Regions from separate parts of the Delftia sp. WSY_16 genome, predicted to be linked through region 1. Evidence: predicted binding sites of a transcription regulator. Region 1 holds the regulator's gene; the other holds the start of a gene.
What was found. The regulator LexA, encoded in region 1, represses DNA repair genes until DNA is damaged. The targets are predictions, from matches to a motif close to ACTGTATNNNNATACAGT.

Region 1 (7,116 bases):
GGCGTCCTTGATGCTGAAGTAGCAATGGCCGCTGGCCGCGCGCGAGAAGCCGCTGATCTCGCCGCGCACCGCCACCGGATTGAAGCGCGCCTGCAAGGCATCGCTCACGGCGCGGCACAGCGCGCCGACTTCCCAGACCAGCGGCGCCGCTGCTGGATTCATTGCGCCAAATGCACCGCTCATGCGGGCTCCCGGTCAGCATGCAGTGCAACATTCTCCACAGGCCGGCAGATGCAGCCTTGAAGAGGCACTTTGGCGATGATTTGCACAAGCAATCTCAAGAATACCTCGCAAGCATTTGATTAATAAGAGATTTTTTACTGAAACAAAGAATTCACATTTGTCACAGTGGTCATTCGCCGTCGCCGCCGCATCTGCGCAGGCAGCTTGATAACAAAGTTATCCACAGAAAATTGTGCTATATGAGCAAGCCCGAGGCCAGAAACCGGGACACCGCCCGTTGCCTGGATGCTGCGCCCGGTCACAGTTTTAGGCCGATCGCGCAGCCGGGACGCCTGGACCGGCCACATGGCTGGGCCATAATCGTCGGCTGCAGTTAAACGCGGGGGGAAAACAACTTGCTGTCGATCATACAAGCCGCAGGCTGGCCGATCTGGCCACTGATTGCCTGCTCCATCCTGGCTCTGGCCCTGGTCTTTGAACGCTTCGTGGCGCTGAAAACAGCCCGTGTTGCGCCGCCTGCCCTGTTGGGCGAGGCGATTTCCGTGTCCTCGCGCGGCCTGCCCAGTCAGGAAGTCGTGCAGCAACTGGCACAGAACTCCACGCTGGGCGAGGTCCTGGCCAGCGGGCTGCGCGCACTGCAGGCCCATCCGGACAGCAGCGAGGAAGAGCTGCGCGCGTCCATGGAAGGCGCCGGCCGCGCCGCCGCCCACACGCTGGAAAAGCACCTGAGCGCGCTGGCCACCATCGCCTCTGCCGCCCCTTTGCTGGGCCTGCTGGGCACGGTGATCGGCATGATCGAGATCTTCGGCTCGCAAGGCGGCGCATCGGCCACCGGCGGCAGCAACCCCGCCCAGCTGGCGGCCGGCATCTCCATCGCCCTGTACAACACGGCCTTCGGCCTGATCGTCGCCATTCCGGCCCTGATCTTCTGGCGCTACTTCCGCGCCCGCGTCGACGGCTATCTGCTGGGCATGGAGCTGGCTTCCGAACAGTTCGTGCGCCACCTCACCCGCGTCGGCGGCAAGTGAACCAGCACGCGAGAGACCTGACATGAACTTCCGTCCCCGCCGCCGTGACGAGCCCGAGATCAACCTGATCCCGTTCATCGACGTGCTGCTGGTGGTGCTGATCTTTCTGATGCTGTCCACCACCTACAGCAAGTTCACCGAGCTGCAGCTGACCCTTCCGGTGGCCGACGTCGAGCAGCAGCGCGACCGGCCCCGCGAAATCATCGTCGCCATCGCAGCCGATGGCCGCTATGCCATCAACAAGACCGCCGTGGAAGACCGCAGCGTCACCGGCCTGACCCAGGCGCTGGCCGCAGCGGCCGTCGCCGGCAAGGACAGCGTGGTCATCATCAGCGCCGATGCCACTGCGCCGCACCAGTCCGTGGTATCGGTGATGGAAGCCTCGCGCCGCGCCGGACTGTCCCAGATCACCTTCGCCACGCAGACCTCGGCCAGCGCCGGGCGCTGAAGTCAAGGCCGCCATGCCCCGGACTGGTCCTGCGCCCTCAGCCCGGGGGCTTCGCGCGGCCTGGCGCCGCCGCGGTCCGCTGGCCTGCGCGCTCCTTCCCCTGTCCCTGCTGTACCGTGCCCTGCTGGGCCTGCATCGGCTGCCATATGCACTGGGCTTCAGGCGTGGGGGCCAGGCCGGCATTCCGGTCATCGTCGTCGGCAACGTGATTGCGGGCGGCGCCGGAAAGACCCCCGTCACGCTCGCCCTGGCCCGCCATCTGCGCGATGGCGGCTGGAGTCCCGGCATCGTCTCGCGCGGCTATGGTCGCAGCACGGACGACTGCCGCGAAGCCCGTCCTGACAGCGCCCCCGCCGACGTGGGTGACGAGCCCGCGCTGCTGGCGCGTGCCAGCGGCGTGCCGGTCTTCGTGGCCCGCAAGCGCATCGAGGCCGTCCAGGCCCTGCGCGCCCGCCACCCGCAGGTGGATGTGGTCATCAGCGACGACGGCCTGCAGCACCTGGCCCTGGCCCGCGACATCGAGCTGTGCGTCTTCAATGACGACGGCATCGGCAACGGCTGGCTGCTGCCGGCCGGCCCGCTGCGCGAGCCCTGGCCGCGCCCCGTCACCGCCGTGCTGCATGCAGGCGCAGCCCCCGACACCGATGCCCCCGCGTTTGCCATGCAGCGCCAGCTGTCCAGCGAAGCCGTCAATGCCCAAGGCGAGCGCATCGCACTGTCCGCCCTGCGTGCGCAGCCCGTGGAGGCCGTGGCGGCAGTGGCCCGGCCCGAAGGCTTTTTCTCCATGCTGACCCGCGAGCAAGGCCTGACGCTGGAGCATGTCCAGGCGCTGCCGGATCACTATAATTTTGAGAGCTTCCAGCGCCTGGGGCGCAACGAAGACCCGCTGGTCTGCACCGAAAAAGATGCCGTCAAGCTGTGGCGCACCCATCCCCAGGCCTGGGCGGTTGCGCTGCAATTGCAGCTGCCGGCGGATTTCTGGGCGCTGCTGGATGAGCGGCTGCAGGCACTGCGCCCCTGCCCCGCCTGACTATCATCTCCGTCTCGGCTGGCTGCCACGGCCCGCCCTTTCCCTTCAAAACACAGGATCCGCCATGGACGCCAAACTTCTCGAACTGCTGGTCTGCCCCGTCACCAAAGGCCCGCTGCGCTTTGACCGCGAGCACCAGGAACTGGTCTCGCGCAGCGCGCGCCTGGCCTACCCGGTGCGCGACGGCATTCCCGTGCTGCTGGAAACCGAGGCCCGCACGCTGGACGACGACGAGATCGAGGACTGATTTTTCCCATCACCTGCGCCGCCCCACGCCTTCGCCTCACTCCTGCACGCACCATGTCCTCCGCGCCCTTCACGGTTCTGATTCCCGCCCGCCTGTCTTCCAGCCGCCTGCCGGGCAAGCCCCTGGCCGACATTGCAGGGCTTCCCATGGTCGTGCGCGTGGCACAGCGCGCCAGCCGCAGCGGCGCCGCACGGTGCGTGGTCGCAGCCGATGACGAAAGCATCCTCGCCGCCTGTGCCGCGCATGGCGTGGCGGCCGTGCTCACGTGCAACGACCATGCCAGCGGCAGCGACCGACTGGCCGAGGCCTGCGCGCTGCTGGGTCTCGATGGCGATGACATCGTGGTCAATGTCCAGGGCGACGAGCCGCTGATCGCCCCCGAACTCATCGACGCCGTGGCCGCCCTGCTGCCCCGGCAACCTTCGGCCAGCATGGGAACAGCGGCGCATGCCATTGACAGCCTTGCCGACTTCGTCAACCCGAACGTGGTCAAGGTCGTCTGCGATGCCCAGGGCATGGCCCACTATTTCAGCCGTGCGCCCATTCCCTTCGCACGCGAGCATGCGGACCAGGCATGGTGGGAGACGGCATCGGCAGCGTTGGGCCACCCCGGCTTCGCACCGCTGCGCCACATCGGCATCTACAGCTATCGCGCCGGCTTCCTGCGCAGCTTCCCCCAGCTTTCCCAGGCACCCACCGAGGCACTGGAGGCCCTGGAGCAGTTGCGTGCGCTGTGGCACGGCCACCGCATCGCCGTCCATGTCACACCCCATGCACCCGGCCCTGGCGTGGACACGCGCGAGGATCTGGAGCGGGTGCGCGCCCAGCTGTCCAACCCGCCGGCCTGAATCGGCCGGCCGCTGAAAACGCACAAATGGCGATGCCGGGCATCGCCATTTGCAGCAACACCGCCCATGCGGTTTTGTCGGACAGCAAAACGCAGGTTTTGGCGATTGCACAGGCGACAGTTTTGCCCCGTGCGTGTAAGCCAGTGTTGGCCCTGTGCGTGCTATCCTTGCCCGCGACAAAAATATGACGCATGGACTGTCCGCCCCGGTGGGCCGATCCGGCAGACAAGAATTTCTACTCTCCTCAAGGACTTCCATGAAACTGATTTTGTTGGGCGCACCCGGCGCCGGCAAAGGCACGCAAGCCGCTTTCATCTGCCAGAAGTACGGCATTCCCCAGATCTCCACCGGTGACATGCTGCGTGCCGCCGTCAAGGCCGGCACGCCCCTGGGCCAGCAGGCCAAGGCCGTGATGGACGCCGGCCAACTGGTCAGCGACGACCTGATCATCAATCTGGTCAAGGAGCGCATTGCCCAGCCCGATTGCGCCAACGGCTTCCTGTTCGACGGATTTCCCCGCACCATTCCCCAGGCCGACGCCATGAAGGCCGCCGGCGTGAAGCTGGACTACGTGCTCGAGATCGATGTGCCCTTCGATGCCATCATCGAGCGCATGAGCGGCCGCCGCTCCCACCCCGCTTCGGGCCGCACCTACCACGTCACGTTCAACCCGCCCAAGGTCGAAGGCCTGGACGACGTGACCGGCGAGCCGCTGGTGCAGCGCGAGGACGACAAGGAAGAAACGGTCAAGAAGCGCCTGGACGTCTACAGCAGCCAGACCCGCCCACTGGTGGACTACTACCGCGCCTGGGCCGAGAAGGAAGCCGCAGCAGCCCCCAAGTACCGCGCCATCAGCGGCCTGGGCTCGGTGGAAGACATCACCCAGCGCGCCCTGGCAGCACTGGCTGAATGACGCAGGCCATGCGCCAGACCCCAGAAAAGCACCCGCCGGGTGCTTTTTTGTTGCCCGCCTGCATCTGAAGCGCCGGCGACGCCCGGAGGATCAGTCGCGCGGCTGCGCGGCCAGCGCCAGCATCATGGCAATCCGCGCCTTGGCCACGGGCAGTTGGACCAGATCGGCCTCTGCGGGGTCCGTGCCAAGCCCCGAGGCAACGGGCAGGCCTTCGGCGCAGCGCGTGCCCCGCCAGATCCAGACGCCTTTGTCGCGCGCACGCAGCAAGGCCGCTTCCATGCTTTCGTGAACGGTCGCATTGCCCGTGCCGGCCACCACGATGCCGCGCACGCCTGCGGCCACCAGCGCATCCACGCCGCAGGCTCGCGCCAGGGCACTGCTGAACACCACCTCGACCCAGGGCAGCTCATCCAGCGCCAGCAGGTCAGACAGCGCGGGAGCGGAAATCACCATCCGCGCAACGGGGGCGACCGGCGTGACCGGCGCATCAGGCACCAGCCAGCGCACGCGTCCTTCCTCCACCACGGCCTGCGGGCCACCTTCCATGGAGCGCATGGCCTGCAGTCGGTAAGGGTGGACTTTTTGCACCTGGGCCGCCGCATGCACTTCGCCGCCGGCCACCACCCACACACCGCTGCGCCCGCCGCTGGCGGCCACGGTCACGGCATCGCGCAGATTCTGCGGTCCGTCGGCCAGCAGGGCCGTGGCCGGGCGCATGGCGCAAGTGAGCACGATGGGCTTGGTGGCAGGCAGCAGGCTGTGCAGCAGCCAGGCCGTCTCTTCCAGCGTGTCCGTTCCATGCGTGATCACCACGGCGCGTGTGTCCGCATCCTCCAGCGCCTGCGTGCAGGCACGCAGCAACGCGCGCCACACGGGCCAGTCCATATCCTTGCTGTCCACCTGCGCGATCTGCTGCGTCTGCACAGGCCCCAGCGCCTGCTGCTCCAGATCCGGCACGGCATCGAGCAGCGACTGCACCGTGATCTGTCCGGCCTTGTATCCCACTGCCTGCGACTGCGAATCCGCCCGGCCGGCGATGGTGCCGCCCGTGCCAAGAATCACCAACTTTGACTGCCCCACTTGCACCTCTTGGAAAACTGGTTAAAAATACAGATACTGTATAAATCATCAGATGACTTCTCTGCCTGTCATCTGAATTCAAGGACCGGACGCACGCCATGCTCGACCATCCCAAGCTCACCGCCCGCCAGCAACAGATCCTGGACCTGATCCAGGCCGCCATCTCCCGCACGGGCGCGCCCCCCACCCGCGCGGAAATCGCCAACACGCTGGGCTTCAAGTCCGCCAACGCAGCAGAGGAACATCTGCAGGCCCTGGCCCGCAAAGGCGTGATCGAACTGGTCAGCGGCACCTCCCGCGGCATTCGCCTGCGTACCGACACCGTGCGCAACATCAATGCCGCACGCGGCACCAGCTTCGGGCTGCCGCTGTCGGCCCTGGCGCCGCTGATGCTGCCGCTGGTGGGCCGCGTTGCGGCGGGCTCGCCCATTCTCGCCCAGGAACATATCGACCAGACCTATTCCGTCGAACCCAGCCTGTTCCAGGTCCGCCCGGACTATCTGCTGCGCGTGCGCGGCATGTCCATGCGCGACGCGGGCATCATGGACGGCGATCTGCTGGCCGTGCAGTCCGCGCATGAAGCCCGCAACGGGCAGATCGTCGTGGCACGCCTGGGAGATGAAGTCACCGTCAAGCGCCTGCGCCGCACCACGCAGGGCGTGGAGCTCCTGCCGGAAAACCCCGATTACCCGGTGATCCGCGTCGCTCCCGAAGAGGCCTTTGCCATTGAAGGCCTGGCCGTGGGGCTGATCCGCAACAGCATGTCCATGTAAGCCGGACGGGCAGCCCTGCACGGGTTGCCACCCCCTATTTCATGCACCGCCCAGGTGGTAGGCGCGAAGCCTTGCAGCTTCGCCCTTGGCGGAGCTTTGCCCGCAAACCGCAATCCTGCCTGTGTCCATGCCTCTTTGAAATACGCCAACAGGAGTCGTCACATGGGATTCGCTCTGCCAACACTGTCTTCTCTGTCCTTCCTGCGCCTGGCACAGGGCATTCGCCTGCCCGCCGCCGCCATGGAGCCCGCCATGCGCACCATCCAGCCCGAATCGCCTGTGCAATCCGAGCAGGCGACCATCCTGTCCTTCAGCAAGGCACGCCGCCGCAGCCAGCAGCGGCGCAGCAAGTCAGCACGGCTGCCAGAACACAGGGATGCGCAGCTGCTGCTGCCCCTGCAACCCGAACTGCCCTCCCTTCCGGCAGATCAGGCCCTGCCTTCGGGTCTGCGCATCATCCAGCGCTCGCCGCAGGAGCAGCCCGAATGCCTGTTCATCTCGGGCCGCATGGCCGATGTCTGTGCCGCCCTGGAACGCATGGAAGCGCACGGCGCGCAGACACCGGC
Region 2 (7,116 bases), on a different contig from region 1:
CACGGCCGAGACAAAGACCAGCGCCAGGATCAGCTCGTTGATGCTGCGCACCACGTTCAGGAACTGCCGCGTGATGCGCCGCAGCCAGTGCCAGCCATGCAGGTTGCTGGCGGCGATGAAAGACAGCGGCAGCGCAAGCACCACGGACAGCATCGTGCCCCAGATGGCGATCTGCACCGTCTCCAGCGCGGGCGCCATCAGGCGCGGCAGCATGCTCCAGTCCGGCGGCACGGAGCGCGCCACGAAATCCCCGATCTGGGGCATGCCTGCCGCCAGTTCGCCCCAGCTCATCTGCGCGCCGCCCGCGCTCCAGTGCAGCACCCAGGCGATGGCCAGGGCCGCAGCCGCATAGCCGGTCCAGCCCAGGGCGCCATGGGGGCGCGGCGCGGTCCATTGCCAGCGGTCGCGCGGCTCGGGGCTCCAGGAACTGGCGCTGGTCATCACAGTCCTCCTGCGGGCGCGCTGGCCCGCATCCACGAGGCAGGCACCGGCGCCTGCGCATGCAGGCCGGCAGGCCCTATGGCCGCCGTGCCCGGAGGTGTGTCCGGCTCTGCGCCCTGCCCTGCGCCTTGCCCTGCAGTGGGCTGCGCATGGTAGATGGCCTGCAGCGCGGCCTCGTCCAGCGCCTGCGGCGATCCGTCAAAGACCATGCGGCCCTGGGCCAGGCCCAGCACACGGTCGCCGAACTCCCGCGCGTAGTCCACCTGGTGCAGGTTGCAGACCACGGCAATGCCCAGTTCGCGCGTGGCATCGCGCAGGTACTGCAGCACGCTGCGCGCGGTCTTGGGGTCCAGGCTGGCCACGGGCTCGTCGGCCAGGATGACCTGGGGCTGCTGGGCCAGCGCGCGGGCAATGCCCACGCGCTGCATCTGCCCGCCCGACAGCGCCTCGGTGCGCTCCAGCGCCTTGTGGGCCAGGCCCACGCGCTCCAGGCACTGGTCGGCCAGGCGGATATCGCTTTCGCGGAACAGCTGCAGCACCGAGGCCAGGGTGCCGGTCTGGCCCAGGCGCCCGGTCAGCACGTTCTTGCGCACCGACAGGCGCGGCACCAGGTTGTGGTGCTGGAAGACCATGGCCACGTGGCGAGCCAGCTCGCGCCGGCTGTGCCTGCCGCCGCCCAGCATCAGGTCCATGCCGCCCACCTCCAGCGTGCCGCTGTCGGCGCGGGCCAGGCCGTTCATGCAGCGCAGCAGCGTGGACTTGCCGGCCCCCGACAGGCCCAGCATGACGACGAACTCGCCGGGCTGCACATCCAGGTCGATGCCATGCAGCACATGGTTGCTGCCATAGCTCTTGCGCAATTGGCGGATGCGGATCATTTCATGCTCCCGAGGTCCAGCTTCAGGGCCTTGGCCGTCTGGCGTACCACGTCGTAGGCCTTGTCATCCGTGGCCGCGAAGCCGTCGAGCACGCCCTGGTCGCCCCAGGGCAGGTCCTTGACCTCGGCCAGGGCCGCAGCCACCTTCTGCTTGGTGCCGGCGTCCAGGTTCTTGCGCCAGGTCATGGGCGACTCGGGGATGGGCTGGGAGCGCCAGACGATCTGGAAGTCCTCGCGCTTGACCAGGCCCTTGTTCACGGCGGAGTCGAAGATGCGGTCGGCCACGGCCGCCGCATCCACCTTGCCGTTGGCCACAGCCATGATGCTGGCGTCGTGCGAGCCCGAGAAGATCACGCGCGAAAAGCCCTTGTCCGCATCGAAGCCCTCGGCCATCAACCCGGCCTTGGGAAACAGGTGGCCCGACGCCGAGGTCGGGTCCACAAAGGCAAAGCTGCGGCCCTTGAGATCGGCCACGCTGGCCGGGCCCTTGTCCTTGCGGGAGATCACCATGCTGTGGTACGCGCTCTTGCCCGTCTTCTTGGTCACGGCCACGGCAAAGGCCTCGGCGCCTGCCACCTGGCTGGCCAGCACGTACGAGAACGGGCCGAGGAAGGCGATGTCGATCTTGTTGGAGCGCAGCGCCTCGATCACGCCGTTGTAGTCATTGGCCACGAAGGGCCGCACCTTCATGCCGGTGCGGGTGGCCAACTGGTCCATGACCTGCTGGCTGGCGCGGATCATGGCCTGCGCGTCCTCCGAGGGGATCAGGCCCACGCGCAGCTCGGCGCTCTGGGCAAAGGCGGCAGTGGTAGCGGTGGAGGCGGTGGCGGCCAGGGCCAGCACGGCGCCGGCATGGCGCAGCCAGGTCTTGCGGTTCATCTTCATGGGAGTGTTCCTTTGCATCAGGTCAGGCACATCGGCGGATCGGTGGATCCGTGAATCGCCGGTCAAATCGCCAAGCGGGTGGGGATGGCTGAATGCTAGGAGCGACATATTTCTGCCATGTGAAAGTTTCAGAATCGGTTTTGACAGCATCCATAGACAAAACCTTGAGATACCGACTTTCGTGAGCAACGCCCGCTACCGCGCCTTCATCGCCGTCGCCCACCATGGCAGCCTCAGCGCCGCCGCCCGCGCACTGGGCGTGAGCCAGCCCACCATCTCCACCCAGATCGCCACGCTGGAGCGCCAAAGCCAGATCGAGCTGTTCCACCGCCGCGGCTACCGCATGACGCTCACGGGCGCAGGCGCCAGACTGCTGCCCATGGCGCAGAAAATCATGGCGCTGGAGGCCGAGGCCGAATTCTTCCTGCGCGACTCGGGGCAGTTGCACCAGGGCGAGCTCAAGATCGGCGCCGTGGGGCCCTTCCATGTGATCGAGATGGTGGCCGCCTACCGCGCACGGCACCCGGGCATGCAGCTGTCCATCCGCATGGGCAACTCGCAGCAGGTGCTGGCCGACCTGGAACGCTACGACACCGACGTGGCCGTGCTCGCCGGCCTCTACGACCGCCCGGAGCTGCTGGCACGCGAGTACGCGCGCCACGCCATCGTGCTGTTCGCCCATGTGGCCCATCCCTTCGCGCGGCGCAGCGAAATCGCGCTGTCCGAACTGCAGGGCCAGCCTTTGCTGCTGCGCGAGCACGGCTCGACCACGCGCACCGCGCTGGAATCGGTGCTGCAGGCCGCCGGGGTGCAGCCGCGCACCGAGCTGGAGATCGGCAGCCGCGAAGCCATACGCGAAGCCGTGGCGCGCGGCCTGGGACTGGGCGCCGTGTCCGAAGCCGAATTCATCCCCGACCCGCGCTTTCGCCCGCTGCGCATCGCGGGCGACCCGGCCAGCACCACCACCTATGTCTATTGCATGCGCGAGCGCAGCGACAGCCTGCTGGTGAGGTCGTTTCTGGAGGCGGTTTGAGCCTGCCGGTCCGCGCTCAGAACAGACTGCGCTGCGGCAGCAGCAGCGACGGATGGTAGAGGCTGCAATCGAGCCGCAGCGGCTCGCGGTTGAATCCGTACCGACGGCAGGCCAGGGCGAAGCGCTGGCGCAGCAGCTCGGCCCAGTGGCCAGTACCTTTCATGCGCTGGCCGAACTCGGCGTTGTACACGCGGCCGGCCTCGCGCTGCTCGCCCTGGATGCCGTGCAGGTCGCGCACGCGCTCCATCACGCGGCGGGCGCGGTCGGGGTAGTGCACCTGCAGCCATTGCTCGAACAGCGGCGCCACTTCCCAGGGCAGGCGCAGCACGGCATAGAAGGCGTGGCGCGCGCCTGCGTCGGCGGCCGCCTCCAGCACCTTCTCCAGGTCTTCGTTGATGAAGGGAATCTGCGGTGCCAGGCTCACGCCCACGGGCACGCCCGCCTCGGTCAACGCGCGGATGCTGCGCAGCCGGCGGTACGGCGCGGCGGCGCGCGGCTCCAGGTGGCGGGCCAGGTCGGCATCCAGCGTGGTCAGCGTGATGTGCACCGAGGCCAGGCCCTGGCGCGCCAGCGGGGCCAGCAGGTCCAGGTCACGCTCCACCCCGCTGCCCTTGGTGACGATGGAAAACGGGTGACGCGCCTCGGCCAGCACTTCGATCAGGCGGCGCGTCAGCCCCAGCTCGCGCTCCACGGGCTGGTAGCAGTCGGTGACCGAGCCCAGCATCACGGGCGCGGCCACATGGCTGGCGCGCGACAGCTCGGCGCGCAGCAGCTCTGGCAGGTTCTGCTTGGCGATGAGCCGGGTCTCGAAGTCCAGCCCCGGCGACCAGCCCAGGTAGCTGTGCGTGGGCCGGGCATAGCAATAGATGCAGCCATGCTCGCAGCCCCGGTAGGGATTGAGCCCCATGTGAAACGGCAGGTCGGGCGACTGGTGGCGGCTCAGCGCCGAGCGGGCCTGCTCCCAGCGCAGTTCGGTGCGCAGCGCAGCGGCCTCTTCGCCTTCGGCCGGCGCCTCAAGACTGCCCCAGCCGTCGTCAAAGGCCTCGCGCGGATCGGTGGTGAAGCGGTGGGCCAGTTGGCTGGCTGCGCCCCGGCCCTTGATGGGGTGCAGGGGCACCCGGGCCGTGTCGTGATGAGGCGTGGGAGGACTGGAAAGCATGAAGCAACTGTATAAAAATACAGCCATACCAACAAGCACTCCCCGCATGCCTGCGGTTGCGAAGTGGGTTTTGCCGGCTTGGCAAGTGCCCGCGCCAATCCGCACCGCACCGTGCGGGTTCGCTTGGCAGAACGCGCACGGGCCTGCACAATGGCCTTATCGCACCAACTTGGTGCTTTTCTCTTTTCTGAAGATGCCTTGGCCCGGACAACCGCGTTGCCCGGGCTTTTGTCCGTTTGGGCGCCGCTGCCCTTCACTGCAGCCACGGCGCAAGCACACAAGGGAGCCAACACCATGGAGCGCAAGCCCCACATCATTCTTTCGTCCCTGGACCTGGAACGCATCGAGGCCCTGCTGGACAAGCAGCCCGCCTTTCCCGGCCGCGAGGCGCTCGAGGCCGAGCTGGACCGTGCCGACGTGCTCGAGCCCAAGGAAATGCCGCCCAACGTGGTGACCATGAATTCCACGGTGCGCTTCACGCTGCTGGAGTCGGGCAAGACCAATACGCTGACCCTGGTCTATCCCAAGGAGATGGATGGCAGCGCCGACAAGGTGTCGGTGTTCGCGCCCGTGGGCATTGCCCTGCTGGGCCTGAGCGTGGGCGACCAGTCCCGCATGCCCGGCCCCTCGGGCCAGGTCACCGTGCGCGTGGATGCCATCGAGTTCCAGCCGGAAAGCGCAGGCGAGCTGCACCGTTGAACGCCGACCGGCGTGAAGCGAAAAAGGCAGCCCACCGGCTGCCTTTGTTGTTTGTGGACTGACGCACCGCGCCTCAGCGCAGGCCCGCCACAAATGCCGCGATCAGGCCGGTGCCCACCAGGCCCGCCTGCCAGCGCAACGCCATGTGCCAGCTGGGAACGTGGCGCTCCACGCGCTCGTACAGCAGATGGCCGGCCGCAATCGACAGCACAAAGGCCGTGCACATGCCCAGCAGGGCGGCGGGAATGGACTGCGGCCAGAAATGGCTTTCCACGGCGTTGACCAGCAGGCAGACCGAGAAGTGCACGAGAAACACCGAGTACGAAATCTTGCCCAGCCGGCGCAGCGGCGCCCAGCCTTGTGCCTGGGCAAACGCGGGGCTGCGCATGGCCGCGGCCAGGGCCAGCGCCGTGGCACCGGCCAGTGCGATGCGGTCGCGCCACTCCAGTGCCAGCGCCGCCACGACCAGGGCCACGATCAGCAGGGACCAGCTCCAGGCCGTCGAGGACTTGTCCGCATGCGCGGCCCAGTAGGCCAGCATGCCCAGGCCGTAGGCGCCAAAGAAGTACGGCGCCCAGACGTCCCATTGCGCATCCAGATTGAAGCCCAGCAGCGAGGCCGCCACGCCGATCACCACCAGCGCCTGCGCCACGCTCAGCGTCCAGGGCCAGCAGCGCGACAGCGCCTGGCCACCGAAGCGGCGGCGCAGCAAGGCGCCGCCCCAGCGCGTGCCGGCCAGCAGCAGCGCCGTCAGCGCAAACAGCTGGAAGTCGATGGACACGTACCAGACGCCGGCGGACAGCGACTCCTCGCCCACGATGTTCTGCAGCAGCAGCGCATGCGCCACCAGCTGCCAGAGATCGGGCTCGCCCGACACCGAGGCATGGTCGAACCAGGGCCGCACGGCCGCCGAGACGACGATGGCCACGACCAGGGCCACGGCATAGGGCACGACCAGGCGCACGAAGCGGCGCCCGATGCGCGACCACGGATCGCAGTGCTGGCCGTGGCCTTGCGGCGCCATGCTGGCTGCCGCCAGGTAGCCGCCCAGCACCAGGAAGATCTGCACGGCCATGCGCGCATATTCATAGAGCCAGTCGATGAGGTCCGGCGCGGCCGGATGGGCGATATCGGACATGGGGCCGTAGAAGGCCAGGTGGTGCCAGACGATGGCGGCACAGGCCAGGCCCTTGGTGCAGTCGATCAGCGCACTGCGGCTAGCGTGGGACATGGGGCAATCTGCAATCTGCGAACGGGTCGGGAAGCGGGAGGCGCTGGGCCGGGCCGCCTGGCCGCAAGCCCGCAAAGGCGCCATTGTGCGCCTTTTGACCGCGTCTTGCAGAAAGCTGACGCACCGCTTTCCAAGCCGCACAGGACATGCCGGCACGCGAGGGCACAATGCATGCCATGACGCAACCCAAACCTCTTCCGGCGTTGAACCGGCAGTTCGTCTCGCACTTCGGCGAGATGGGCAGCCGCTGGGGCATCAACCGCACGGTAGGCCAGATCTACGCTCTGCTGTTTCTTTCGCCCGAGCCGCTCAATGCCGACCAGATCGCCGAGACGCTGGAGTTCTCGCGCTCCAACGTGAGCATGGGGCTCAAGGAATTGCAGGCCTGGCGCCTGGTGCAATTGCGCCACCAGCCCGGCGACCGGCGCGAGTATTTCGAGGCGCCGCAGGATGTCTGGGAAATCTTCCGCCGCCTGGCCGAGGAACGCCGCCGCCGCGAGATCGAGCCCACCCAGTCCATGCTGCGCGCCGCCATGCTGGAGGAAGTCACCACCGAAGAAGAGCGCTACGCCCAGCAGCGCATGCGCGACATGTACGAGCTGATCGACCGGCTCATGAACTGGTTCGACGACGTGCAGCGCCTGTCGCCCGAGACCGCCATGCAGCTCATGGGCATGGGCACGGCCGTGACCCGGCTGCTGGACCTGAAGGACCGCATCACGGGCGGCAAGGGCCGCGCCAAGGCGGACGACACCGACGATTGAACCTGGCAAGCCTGCGTACAAAAATGA

Region 2: ACF8O7_RS06900 (PA0069 family radical SAM protein) is a predicted target of LexA. The motif match lies at 4,402-4,419, and genes of this name have one in related genera.

What each region holds. Positions count from the first base shown of each region.
Region 1 is NZ_JBICKS010000040.1:273,332-280,447, reverse strand. Features, by position in the region: gene xseA (exodeoxyribonuclease VII large subunit) at 1-183, opposite strand, end outside; gene ACF8O7_RS20985 (MotA/TolQ/ExbB proton channel family protein) at 579-1,211, shown strand; gene ACF8O7_RS20980 (biopolymer transporter ExbD) at 1,234-1,659, shown strand; gene lpxK (tetraacyldisaccharide 4'-kinase) at 1,673-2,689, shown strand; gene ACF8O7_RS20970 (Trm112 family protein) at 2,754-2,936, shown strand; gene kdsB (3-deoxy-manno-octulosonate cytidylyltransferase) at 2,990-3,784, shown strand; gene adk (adenylate kinase) at 4,041-4,697, shown strand; gene ACF8O7_RS20955 (asparaginase) at 4,788-5,777, opposite strand; gene lexA (transcriptional repressor LexA) at 5,876-6,550, shown strand; gene ACF8O7_RS20945 (hypothetical protein) at 6,713-7,116, shown strand, end outside.
Region 2 is NZ_JBICKS010000011.1:108,235-115,350, forward strand. Features, by position in the region: gene phnE (phosphonate ABC transporter, permease protein PhnE) at 1-441, opposite strand, end outside; gene phnC (phosphonate ABC transporter ATP-binding protein) at 441-1,319, opposite strand; gene phnD (phosphonate ABC transporter substrate-binding protein) at 1,316-2,203, opposite strand; gene ACF8O7_RS06895 (LysR substrate-binding domain-containing protein) at 2,385-3,236, shown strand; gene ACF8O7_RS06900 (PA0069 family radical SAM protein) at 3,253-4,395, opposite strand; gene rnk (nucleoside diphosphate kinase regulator) at 4,690-5,094, shown strand; gene ACF8O7_RS06910 (acyltransferase family protein) at 5,168-6,325, opposite strand; gene ACF8O7_RS06915 (GbsR/MarR family transcriptional regulator) at 6,493-7,089, shown strand.